One region of the Sulfitobacter indolifex genome, then DNA from elsewhere that is predicted to be linked to it. Evidence: riboswitches for the same ligand, from Rfam matches in the RefSeq annotation. Region 1 holds a riboswitch; the other holds the start of a gene.
The links. Region 1 has a riboswitch for thiamine pyrophosphate ahead of thiD (bifunctional hydroxymethylpyrimidine kinase/phosphomethylpyrimidine kinase). Riboswitches for the same ligand answer to the same signal wherever they lie in the genome.
Positions count from the first base shown of each region.

Region 2: linked by a shared signal. The riboswitch ahead of thiB (thiamine ABC transporter substrate binding subunit) and the one ahead of thiD (bifunctional hydroxymethylpyrimidine kinase/phosphomethylpyrimidine kinase) in region 1 are both predicted to bind thiamine pyrophosphate.

Region 1 is NZ_CP084951.1:1,961,124-1,967,496, forward strand. It holds gene DSM14862_RS09575 (error-prone DNA polymerase) at 1-2,830, shown strand, start outside; TPP riboswitch at 2,942-3,038, shown strand; gene thiD (bifunctional hydroxymethylpyrimidine kinase/phosphomethylpyrimidine kinase) at 3,105-3,908, shown strand; gene DSM14862_RS09585 (FAD-dependent oxidoreductase) at 3,901-4,881, shown strand; gene thiS (sulfur carrier protein ThiS) at 4,871-5,068, shown strand; gene DSM14862_RS09595 (thiazole synthase) at 5,072-5,833, shown strand; gene DSM14862_RS09600 (thiamine phosphate synthase) at 5,830-6,373, shown strand, end outside.
Region 2 is NZ_CP084951.1:202,015-208,387, reverse strand. It holds gene DSM14862_RS00980 (6,7-dimethyl-8-ribityllumazine synthase) at 1-55, shown strand, start outside; gene DSM14862_RS00975 (thiamine ABC transporter ATP-binding protein) at 52-744, opposite strand; gene DSM14862_RS00970 (thiamine/thiamine pyrophosphate ABC transporter permease ThiP) at 731-2,287, opposite strand; gene thiB (thiamine ABC transporter substrate binding subunit) at 2,263-3,240, opposite strand; TPP riboswitch at 3,275-3,376, opposite strand; gene aroC (chorismate synthase) at 3,469-4,578, shown strand; gene DSM14862_RS00955 (DMT family transporter) at 4,603-5,541, shown strand; gene cobO (cob(I)yrinic acid a,c-diamide adenosyltransferase) at 5,612-6,217, shown strand.

The sequences.
Region 1 (6,373 bases):
CAAGGCGCTGCCGGGGATGCGGCATGTGGGCGCGAGTTTCCTTTACCGGGGCGATGACCGGGCGCGGATCAATCGGCTGGATGCGCTGGCCCGTGCGCAGGGTCTGACGATCTTGGCGACCAACGACGTGCTCTATCACGCCCGCCACCGGCGGCCCTTGCAGGACGTGATGGTAGCGATCCGCGAAGGGGTCATCGTGCCGAAAGCGGGCTATCTGCTGGAGGCCAATGCCGAGCGGCACCTGAAATCCCCCGAAGCGATGTGCCGCCTCTTTGCCGACTGGCCACATGCCATCGCCGCCACACGCAGACTGGCGGACCGGATCACCTTCAAACTCACCGATCTGGCCTATGAATACCCGCATGAGATCGTCCCCGAAGGCCGCACACCGATGGAGGAACTGTCGCGCCTCACATGGGAGGGCGCTGCGCGGCGTTATCCTGACGGCGTGCCCGAGGCGGTGGAAAAGACCATCCACAAGGAATTCGCCCTGATCGAAAGCAAGAAGATCGCCCGCTATTTCCTCACCATCTACGACATCGTGCGCTTTGCCCGGCAGGACGCGCAGCCGCCGATCCTTTGCCAGGGGCGCGGCTCGGCGGCCAACTCCGCCGTCTGTTTCTGCCTCGGCATCACCTCGGTTGACCCCGCCGTACACAACCTGCTGTTCGAGCGGTTCCTGTCGGAAGAACGCGACGAGCCGCCCGACATCGACGTGGATTTCGAGCACGAGCGGCGCGAGGAAGTGATCCAGTACATGTACGGCAAATATGGCCGTCACCGCGCCGGGCTTTGCGCCACCGTGATCCACTACCGCCCACGCTCGGCCATTCGCGAGGTCGGCAAGGCGATGGGGCTGTCGGAAGACGTCACCTCGAAACTCGCGGGCACGATCTGGGGCAGCTTTGAAGGCCAGATGGACGACGAGCGCACCCGCGAGGCGGGGTTGGACCTGTCGGACCCCTACCTGCGCATGGTGCTGACGCTGGCCAAACAGATGATCGGCATGCCGCGGCACCTGAGCCAGCACGTCGGCGGCTTTATCCTCACCGAACGCCCCCTGACCGAGATCGTCCCCATCGGCAACGGCGCCATGCCCGAGCGCAGTTTTATCGAATGGGACAAAGACGACATCGACGCGCTGCAAATCTTCAAGGTCGATATTCTGGCCCTTGGCATGCTCACCTGTATCGCCAAATGCTTTGATCTGATCGAGGCGCATTACGACCGCCCGCTGGAACTGGCCACCGTCCCGGTGGAGGACCATGAGGACGACGCCACTGGGCGGCCCACCTACGATATGCTCTGCAGGGGCGACAGTCTGGGGGTGTTTCAGGTCGAAAGCCGTGCGCAGATGGCGATGCTGCCGAAACTGCGGCCCCGCGTCTTCTATGATCTGGTGATCGAGGTCGCCATCGTCCGCCCCGGCCCCATTCAGGGCGACATGGTGCACCCCTATCTGCGTCGCCGTCAGGGCATGGAAAGCGTAGTCTACCCCGCCCCCGGCCCGGCCTATCCGCAGGACGAATTGTTCAGCATCCTCAGCCGGACGCTGGGCGTGCCGATCTTTCAAGAACAGGCGATGAAGATCTCCATCGACGCGGCACAGTTTTCACCGACTGAGGCCAACGAGCTGCGCAAGGCCATGGCCACCTTCCGCTCGCGCGGGACGATTGAAAAGCTGCAGGACAAGATGGTGGGCCGGATGACCAAGCGCGGCTATGACCCGGTCTTCGCGCAGCGTTGTTTTGATCAGATCAAAGGCTTTGGAGAATACGGTTTCCCCGAAAGCCATGCCGCGAGCTTTGCCAAGCTGGTCTATGTCTCAAGCTGGATGAAATGCCACTACCCGGCGGCCTTTGCCTGCGCGCTGCTGAACTCGCAGCCGATGGGGTTTTACGCGCCGGCGCAGATTGTGCGCGATGCGCGCGAGCATCAGGTTGAGGTGCGCGGCGTGGATGTGAACCTCTCGGATTGGAACTGCACGTTGGAGCCTTGTGGCGAGGGCTTTGCCCTGCGGCTGGGGCTGCGCATGGTGGACGGGTTGCAGGAGAAAGCCGCCGCGCGGATCATGGACCGGCGCGAGACGCCTTATACGGATGTCGAAGACCTCAAGACCCGGGCCGGCCTCGACGCCAAGGCGATCCGCCAATTGGCCGCCGCCGACACGATGCGCAGCATGGGGATCGACCGGCGCCAAGCGCTTTGGCAAAGCCAAGGGCTGCGCGACGCGCCTGCTCTGCCGATCTTTGACCATGCCGAGGCGGCGTCTCAGGGGCCGGAGCCTGAGGTGACGCTCCCGGTGATGCCGAAAGCCGAACAGGTGGTCGCCGATTACCAGACGCTGCGGCTCTCACTTAAAGCGCATCCGATGTCCTTTTACCGCAGCAGCCTTGCCGCGCAGGGGTTTTCCTCGGCCCGCGATTTGGGGCGGATGGGGCATGGACGGCGGGTCAAGCTCGCCGGGCTGGTGCTGGTGCGCCAAAAACCCGGCAGCGCCAAGGGCGTCTGTTTCATCACGCTGGAGGATGAATGCGGGGTCGCGAACCTTGTGATCTGGCCCAATATGTTCAAGCTCTACCGTCCCACGATCATGGCGGCGCGTCTGCTGGTCGTGGAGGGCCGCGTGCAGACCGATGGGCGGGTGATCCATGTGGTGGCCGATCGGTTAGAAGACCGTTCTGACCGGCTGGCGGCGCTGTCGGATGCGCCGATGCCCGGCATCACCACGCGGGGCGATCATCCGACCCATCCGCTGCCCGGTCAGGTGGCGATGCATTCCCATCCCCGCGACGCGCGCGTGATCCCCAAGTCGCGTGATTTTCATTAACAAATCTTCATGCTCTGGATGAAGTAAATCGCGCAAGAAGTTGAAATTCACACGAAACACATAAAGTAACCGTCACCAGTTGACCCCGCGACCCCGCCTCGCTAGCCTGCCCGCAATCCGTTGGGGTGCCGCAAGGCTGAGAGGTGAAAACCGACCCATCGAACCTGATCCGGGTCGTACCGGCGTAGGGAACGGAACCAAGCATCGGCCCCATGCGGCCCGTCGTTTATCCCGTATCCACATGCCCTTGGCCCATCTGACGAATGGGGGCCATATGGCGTTTCAAGCACTGACGATTGCGGGCTCTGACAGTGGCGGCGGGGCAGGCATTCAGGCCGATCTCAAGACCTTCAGCGCGCTTGGCGTTTACGGGGCCAGCGTGCTCACCGCCGTGACGGCGCAGAACACCCGCGCTGTGACCGGGGTCGAGATGATCTCTCCCGCGATGATCCGCGCGCAGATGGCGGCGGTATTCGATGATCTGGCGATTGGCGCGGTCAAGGTTGGCATGTTGGGCGATCCTGAGACAATCAATGCCGTCGCAAACGGGCTCGCCAATTGCCGCGCCCCCGTGGTGCTCGACCCGGTGATGGTGGCGAAATCCGGCGATGCGCTGCTTTCCCCCGAAGCGGTGGCGACCCTGTGCGACCGGATGCTGCCCCTCGCTCATCTGCTGACCCCGAACCTGCCCGAGGCCGCTCGGTTGCTCGACACGCAGGAGGCTACCGATGAAGCCGCCATGCTGGAACAGGGCCGTGCTCTGCTCTCGGCCGGTCCCGGCGCGGTGTTGATGAAGGGGGGGCATGGTACGGGGGAGACCTGTGTGGACCTGCTGATCACCACGGCCGAAACCCTACGCCTCAGCGCCCCCCGCCAGCACACCACGAACACCCACGGTACCGGTTGCACCCTCTCCGCCGCCATTGCCGCAGGTCTGGCGCGGGGGCAGACGCTGCCGCACGCCGTGCAGGCTGCGCACACCTATCTGCAACGCGCCATCGCGGTTGCCGACACCCTCAACATCGGCAGCGGCCACGGCCCGGTGCACCACTTCCACGCGATCTGGCACGATGAGTGACGTCACCGTCATCGGCGGGGGCGTTGCGGGGCTTTGGGCCGCGCGGGCCTGTCTGGCGCAAGGGCTGCGGCCTCGGTTGGTCGACCGCAAAGGCCCGCCCGGCCCGCATGGGTGTTCGTGGTGGGCCGGCGGGATGCTTGCCCCCTTTTGCGAAGGGGCGCTGAGCGAGCCTGCGGTCGTGAGCCATGGGAAGCGTGCCGCTGACATGTGGTCTGAAGTGACCGAGGTGACCCGACGCGGCACGCTGGTCCTTGCCCCCGAACGCGACCGCGCTGAAATCCAGCGTTTCGCGGCCCGAACCGAGGGCCATGCCGCCTGCGATGCGGACGCCATCGCGTCGCTTGAGCCAGACCTTGCCCCCCGCCACCGGCGCGGCCTGTTCTTCACCGACGAAGCGCATCTGAACCCGCGCCAAGCCCTGCATGATCTGACACAGGCGCTCGCTGGCGAGGGCGTGAAGGTCGAGACCACGCCCCTCACCCCATCGGAGGTCGCAGGCCCGGTGATCGACTGCCGTGGCATGGCCGCCAGCGCGGACCTGGCTGGCCTGCGTGCGGTGCGCGGCGAGATGATCCTGCTGCGCGCGCCTGATGTTACGCTCACCCGCCCGATCCGCCTGCTCCATCCGCGTCACCCGCTCTATGTGGTGCCGCGTGGGAGCGGGATATTCATGCTGGGCGCGACCCAGATTGAGAGCGCCAGCCGCGCCAAAATGACCGCGCGCTCGGCGCTGGAACTGCTCTCGGCGGCCTATGCGCTCGACCCGCGCTTTGCCGAAGGGGAGATCGTCGAGATGGGCGCGGACCTGCGCCCGGCTTTTGCCAACAACCTTCCCGGCATCGTGCAACGCAGCGCAGTGCTGCACCTTAACGGATTGTTTCGGCATGGGTTTTTGATGGCACCGGCCTTGGCCGAACAGGCTGCGGCCTTTCTTGCAACAGCGACAACGGGGGATCTATTCCGTGAAAATTGAAGTGAATGGCGAGGCGCGTGAGGTCGCGGCTTCTCAGCTTGATGCGGTCTTGGCGGAGCTTGGCTGGGGCGCGGCGAAAGTCGCCACGGCGCTCAACGGCACTTTCGTCCCCGCAGGCGCGCGGGGCGAGACGATGCTGAACGACGGCGACAGGCTCGAAGTGCTCAGCGCCATGCAGGGGGGCTGAGTGATGCGCGACTTTTACGGCACCACCCTGCCCCTGCCGCTGATGCTGGGCACCGCGCGCTACCCGTCACCGGCGGTGATGGAGGCCGCCTTTCGCCAGAGCGCCGCACCTGTCGCGACCGTTTCACTGCGCCGCGAACAGGGCGCGGGTCAGGCGTTTTGGGACATGGTGCGCGGGCTTGGCGTGCATCTGCTGCCCAATACTGCCGGCTGCCATTCGGCGCGTGAGGCAATCACCACCGCGCAGATGGCGCGGGAGTATTTCCAGACGAATTGGATCAAGCTGGAGGTCATCGGCCATGCCGACACGCTGCAGCCCGATCCCTTCGGGTTGGTCGAGGCCGCCGAAGTGCTCTGTGCCGATGGGTTCGAGGTGTTTCCCTATACGACCGAGGATCAGGTGCTGGCCGCGCGTCTGGTCGATGCGGGATGCCGTGTGCTGATGCCATGGGGCGCGCCGATTGGCTCGGGGCTGGGGCTGAACAATCTCCACGGGCTGCGGAGCTTGCGGGCGGCATTTCCAGATGTGGCAATGGTGATTGACGCAGGTCTCGGCCTGCCCAGCCATGCCGCACAGGCATTGGAGATGGGGTTTGACGCGGTGCTTCTGAACACCGCCGTGGCCGAGGCCGAAGACCCCGCCGCCATGGCCGAAGCCTTTGCATTGGCCTGCCGCGCAGGTGCGCTCGCCGCCGCCTCTGGCCCCATGGGGCAACGTGACATGGCTGTGCCCTCAACCCCTGTCATCGGAAAGGCTTGGCTATGAACCTGCCGCATTTTTATCCTGTCTTTGACAGTGCCGCATGGGTCGCGCGGGCGATGCCGCTGGGCGTGAAACTGGTGCAGTTGCGGATCAAGGACGCGCCTGAAGACGTGCTGCGGGACGAGATTACCATCGCCCTTGACCTCTGCCGCCAGCACGGCGCGCAGCTGGTGGTGAATGATCATTGGCAGCTCGCGATTGAGCTGGGGGTCGACTGGCTGCATCTGGGCCAAGAGGATCTGGATACCGCCGACATCCCCGCGATCCGCCGCGCGGGGATGAAGCTGGGCCTGTCGACCCATGACCATGCCGAGCTTGAGCGTGCGCTTGCCCTCGCCCCTGATTACATCGCGCTTGGCCCCGTCTACCCGACGATCTTGAAAAAGATGAAATGGACTGAACAAGGTCTCGACCGGCTGACCGAATGGAAGGCTCGGATCGGGGATATCCCGCTGTGCGCCATCGGCGGGATGAGTGTCGCCCGCGCGCCGGGGGCCTTTGCCGCTGGGGCCGATATGGTGGCGGCGGTCACGGATATCACCC
Region 2 (6,373 bases), 1.5 Mb from region 1:
CACGTTTTCTTCAAAAGAAAACGTCCCGGAAATTTCAAAAATTTCCGCCGCTTAACCCAGATAGGCGCGCAGGGCCGGGGGCGGGTTGTCCAAAAGCTCCGCCGCCGGCCCCGGCGCATGGGCACGACCGCCTTCAACAAAGATCACCTCATCCGCGATGCGCCGCACGTCATCGGGCGCATGGGTCACCATGATCAGCCCCGCCCCGGTCTCGCGGGCGAGGTCTTGGACCAGATCTAGCATCTCAACCCTCAGCGCCGGGCCGAGGGCGGCAAAGGGTTCATCCAACAGCACCCAAGGCCGCGCCTGCACCAGCACCCGCGCCAGCGCCACGCGGCTTTGCTGTCCGCCTGACAATGCGCCCGGGCGTTTGGCGGCATGGTCGCTCAGCCCCACTCGCGCGAGGGCGGCATCGATCCGCACTTGATCCGCCGCCTTCAACCGCAGGTCGGGGCGCAGACCAAGGCCTACATTCTGCCGCACAGTGAGATGGGGAAACAGATTATTATCCTGAAACAGCATCGTCATGCCGCGCTGGCCCGGATGCTGGTCGGTGATGTCCGCGCCATCCCGCAACAACCGCCCTGCCGCCACAGGCACAAAGCCACAGATCGCCGCAAGCAAGGTCGACTTGCCCGAACCAGAGGGGCCGATTACCGCGTAGCTGCGCCCCTGCGCGAGCGTCATATCGGCAGAGAGGCTAAAGTCGCCCCGCTCAATGCGCATCTCTTCAAGCGTCAGCATGCCAGCGCCCCCATTTGTCGCAGATGAAAAACACCGCCAGCGCCAAGATCAACAGCAGCAGCGCCGCGCCCGCAGCGGCCTCCATCCGGTAAGCCCCCATCAGACGGTACATCTGCAAGGGCAGCGTCGCACGGTCTTGATCCGCGAACAGCGCGATGACGCCGAGGTCACCCACCGACAACGCCCCCGTCAACCCGGCAGCAAAGCCCAGTTGCGGACGCAAGCGCGGCAGGACCAGCAGACGCCACAGCGTCCAGCCACCCATGCCGAGGGTCTGCGTCAGCGGGCCAAAATCCTGCAACGTCTCGCGAAGGCGCGGCACCAGGATACGCAGCACGAAGGGCAGCGCCATCAGCGCGTTCACCAAGGCCGTGACCGGCAAGCTCAGCCGTGCGGGATCCAGCACTGGGTTGATCATGATGAACCATCCCGTGCCGATCATCAGCGGTGAGGCGGCGAGGCCCATCAAGCCAATCGCCTCCACCCCGCCGCGCCGCCGGGTGGCGATCCACCCCGCCATCGGCAGGGCCAACACGGCAAGCACCAGCACACTTAGGCCCGCTACCAGAATGCTGTTCAGCGCGGCCTGCCAAACCGAGGGTGGCAGCTGCCCTACCCCCGCCAAACCACGCAGCACCACGGCCCCCAGTGGCAGCAGCAAAAACAGCGCGGCAAGCATAATCACGGTGATGTCGAGCAACCGCTGTCCTCCGCCCAGCGCATCCCACCGGCGCAGAGGGCGGTCCAACCCGCCGCCCAAGCTGATCGGCGGGATCAGCCAAAGTGCCGCGACCGCCGCTGCGCCAGCCAACGCGAGCTGCACCACCGATAAAAGCGCGGCGCGGCCCAGATCAAAATCAAACCGAAACGCCTGATAGATCGCCAGTTCGATCGTCGTCGCACGAGGTCCGCCGCCCAGCGTCAACGCCACGGCAAAACTCGTCAGGCAAATCACGAAAATCAGCGCCGCCACCCCAGGTAACACCTGCCGCAGCATCGGCCACTCTAGCGCCAGAAACACCGCACGGGGCGTCATCTGCAGCTGCCCGGCCAGCCGAAACCGCTCGGACGGGATGCTCTGCCAGCCTTGCAGCAAAAGCCGGGTCGCCAGCGGAAGATTAAAGAAAACATGCGCCAGAACCACGCCATGCAGCCCGTAGATCGACACGGGCGGGAGGCCAAGCGCCCCACCAAATTGGTTCAGCAGGCCCGAGCGGCCAAAGACCGTCAGCAACCCCAACACCGCAACGATGACTGGCAGAATAAAGGGCGCGCCGAGCAGCGTAATCAACGCCCCACGCCCCCAAAACCGCCGCCGTGCCAAGGCGCGGGCGACCGGTACCGCGAGCAGCACAGACAGCACCGCCGACCACACCGCCTGCGTGACAGTAAAACGCACCGCCGCCCAGTCCGCCGCGCCGAGCCCTGCCGCCACATCGGCCGCCATGAAAACGGCGACCAAGGCGGCAAGGATCAGGCCCGCGACCAGAACGGCGGCGAAAAGCCCCGTCTTGCTGCTTAGCGCGACAGCGCGGTCAGCCATTCGTTCAAGGCCTCTTCACGGAGCGCGGGTACATCGGCATTGGGCACCAACAGCGCCTTGCCGGGTTGGATCATCCCTTTGAACCCTTCGGGCAGACCACCCTCAGGCGTTACGGCAGGATACATCCAGTTGGTCGTCGGCAGCACCGATTGCGCCGCGTTGGACACGAGGTACTGCAGGAACTGATCCGCCAGTTCGGGCTGATCTGATCCCGCGAGCTTTCCCGCCACTTCGATCTGCATGTAGTGGCCTTCGTCAAAGAGGGCGGCAGTTTTGCTGTCATCCTCTTCCGCGATCAGGTGATAGGCGGGCGAGGTCGTGTAGCTCAGCACCATGTCGGCTTCGCCTTCGAGGAACAGACCGTAAGCTTCGGACCAGCCTTTGGTGACCGTCACGATATTATCCGCCAGCCCTGCCCAGACCTCGGGGGCCTCATCGCCATAGGCCGCTTTGACCCACATCAACAGACCCAGACCGGGGGTCGATGAACGGGGGTCTTGGATCACGATCTTCAAATCACTCTCGGCGAGCGCTTTGAAATCTGCAGGAGCGTCAAGATCGGTGCCATGAACAAAGGCGAAGTAGCCCCAGTCATAGGGGACGAAGACTTTATCTTCCCAAGCGATCGGCAGGTCATATTCTGCCTGCAACTCGCTCGGCGCGAAAAGCTCAGTCTCCTTCGCTGCCGCGACAAGGCTGGTGTCGAGCCCCAGCACGATATCCGCGTCAGAGCGGGCGCCCTCAAGCTTAAGCCGCGCCAGAAGTGCCGCGCCATCGCCCATGCCGACGAATTTCAAATCGCAGCCGCACTGCGCCTCAAAACCCTCTTCGATGGCCGGGCCGGGGCCCCATTCGGTGACGAAACTGTCGTAGGTATAGACTGTCAATTCAGGCGTTTCCGCCCATGCAGCCGATGCGCCCAAGACGCCCGCAGCAAGTGTAAGATACTTCATTGCATCCTCCTTTTGCGGCGAAAGGTAAAAGGTGGATGTCTGTCCGGACCTTCCCTCCGCCGGTGTTAACCGGTTCAGGTTCAACGGGTCCGCACAACACGTACATCTCAGCCCAAAGGCCCCCCGAGGTAGCGTCAGGGGTAGATCGGACCTGTACAATTGGCAAGGCAAATCCCCTTGAGGCAGGGCGCTGCCCCGGCTAAGGGTTTGACAACAGGAGGTCCGCCCATGTCGATCAACAGCTTTGGCCATCTTTACCGGGTCACCACATGGGGCGAGAGCCACGGGCCCGCCCTTGGCGCCACGATTGATGGCTGCCCCCCCGGTGTGCCGATTGACGAAGCAATGATCCAGCAGTGGTTGGACAAGCGCAAACCCGGCCAGAACAAATACACCACCCAGCGGCGCGAGGCCGATGAGGTGCGGATACTCTCGGGCACCTTCGAAGGGGTGACCACAGGCACGCCGATCCAGCTGATGATCGAGAACACAGATCAACGCTCCAAAGACTACGGCGACATCAAGGACAAGTTCCGCCCCGGCCACGCCGACATCACCTATTTCCAAAAATACGGCATCCGCGACTATCGCGGTGGTGGCCGTTCCTCGGCGCGCGAAACGGCGGCGCGGGTGGCGGCGGGTGGCTTGGCGCGCGAGGCGATCAAGGCACTGGCCCCGAACCTACAAATCACCGGCTATATGGTGCAGATGGGCCCTCATAAAATCGACCGCGAAGCGTTCGACTGGGATCAGATCGACCAGAACCCCTTTTGGGTGCCCGACGCCAAGGCGGCAGGCGACTGGGCCGATTACCTCGACGGGCTGCGCAAATCGGGCAGCAGCGTGGGTGCGATCATCGAATTGACTGCGCGCGGCGTGCCTGCGGGGCTCGGCGCACCGGTCTATGGCAAGCTCGACACCGATCTGGCCGCCGCGATGATGAGCATCAATGCCGTCAAAGGCGTGGAGATCGGCGAGGGCATGTCAGCCGCGATGCTGACGGGCGAGTTGAACGCGGATGAGATCACCATGGGGCCGGAGGGGCCGGAGTATTCCTCTAACCACGCGGGCGGTATCTTGGGCGGTATCAGCACCGGACAGGACGTGGTCGTGCGTTTTGCGGTCAAACCGACCTCCAGCATCCTGACCACGCGGCGCACCATCACCAAACAGGGCGAAGAGACCGAGATCATCACCAAGGGCCGCCATGACCCCTGCGTCGGTATCCGCGCCGTGCCGGTGGGCGAGGCGATGATGGCCTGCGTGGTGCTAGATCACCTGCTGCTACATCGCGGGCAGATCGGCACCAACCGCGGACGGATCGGCCCCGAAGCATAGGGGTGCAGGCATGAGGACCAGAGTATGAAAGTCGATGATTTCTCCGCCCGCCCTGCCCTTGGCGTCGGACTGAAGATCACGGCGATCCTGCTCTTTACCTGCATGTCGGCAATCATCAAATCGCTGGCCGACGACGTCCCGGCGGGTGAGTCGGTCTTCTTCCGCTCCTTCTTTGCCATTCCGGTGATCCTGATTTGGTTGGCGCAACGCGGCAAACTGAAAAGCGGGCTCAAGACCAAGAACGCGATGGGCCATGTCTGGCGCGGGCTGTTTGGCACCACGGCGATGGGGCTGACCTTTACCGGCCTTGGCCTGCTGCCCCTGCCCGAGGTCACCGCCATCGGTTTCGCCACGCCGATCTTTACTGTGATCCTTGCCGCCGTGCTGCTGGGCGAGCAAATCCGTCTGATCCGCGTGACCGCCGTGGCCATCGGGCTGGTGGGCGTGATGATCATCCTCTGGCCGCGTTTCAGCAATATTGGCACGATGGAGCAGACGGCCACCATTGGCGCACTGTTGATCCTGATGGCGACGATGGTGCGCAGCCTTGTGCAGATCCACATTCGTCAATTGGTGCAGAACGAAGACACCGCCGCGATCGTGTTCTACTTCTCCTGCACCGCGTCTTTGCTGGCGCTTTGCACCCTGCCCTTTGGCTGGGTATTGCCCGATCTGCAGACTTTCGGCCTGCTGGTGCTTGCCGGGTTGATCGGCGGGGTGGCGCAAATTCTCATCACCTCGGCCTATCGTTTTGGCTCGGCTTCAATGCTGGCACCCTATGACTATACCTCGATGCTTTTTGCCATCGTGCTGGGCTATGTCTTCTTTGCCGAACTGCCGACGATGATGATGCTGGCAGGCGCAGCCCTAGTGATCAGCGCGGGCGCACTGGTGATTTGGCGAGAGCGGCAATTGGGGATGGAGCGTGGCAAGGCGCGGTCTGTCACCGATCCCAAAGCGTGATTCATTGCGGGCTTTCGCCTGACCAATCCTCTGCCTATGGTGCCCCGAAACCGGATAGAGGAGATGACCGATGAGCGACGCGGATCCGCAAGACCACAAGGAAAAGATGCAGCAGCGTCAGGCCGAGCAACGCGCCAAGGTGGCTGAATTGCAAGACCCGGAAAAGGGTCTGGTGCTGGTCCATACCGGGCCGGGCAAGGGCAAATCCTCCTCTGCTTTCGGCGTTGTCGTACGCGCGCTTGGCTGGAAACAGCGCGTGGGTGTGGTGCAGTTCATCAAGGGCAAATGGAAGACCGGCGAACGGCTGTTCTTTGAACAGCTTGATGAGGTGACATGGCACACGATGGGCGAAGGTTTCACCTGGGACACGCAAGACCGCAACCGTGACATTGCCGCCGCCGAAGCCGCATTCGGCAAAGCGCGCGAAATGATGGCGAGCGGCGAATATGACCTTGTGGTGATGGACGAAATCAACATCGCCATCCGCTATGAATACCTCAAGATCGAAGACGTCATCGCCGGACTTGAGAGCCGCGACAAGCGCACCGCCGTGGTTTTGACTGGCCGCGATGCCCGGCCCGAGCTTTGCGACTATGCCGATCTGGTGACCGAGATGTCAGAGGTTAAACACCCGTTCAAAGCAGGCATCAAAGCGCAGCGCGGTGTGGACTACTAAGCCCCCTAGCTTTGCTTCTTTAAAGGTACCAAAGGCCGTCCTTCCGCAAGGGCGGCCTTTTTCAATTCTATCGCAATGCATCATCTCATCCCCGCACCATGCGGCGCGGGCTCTGAGCCACAGCATGCCCCTCTGCCCGGTGACGTGTTACCGAAA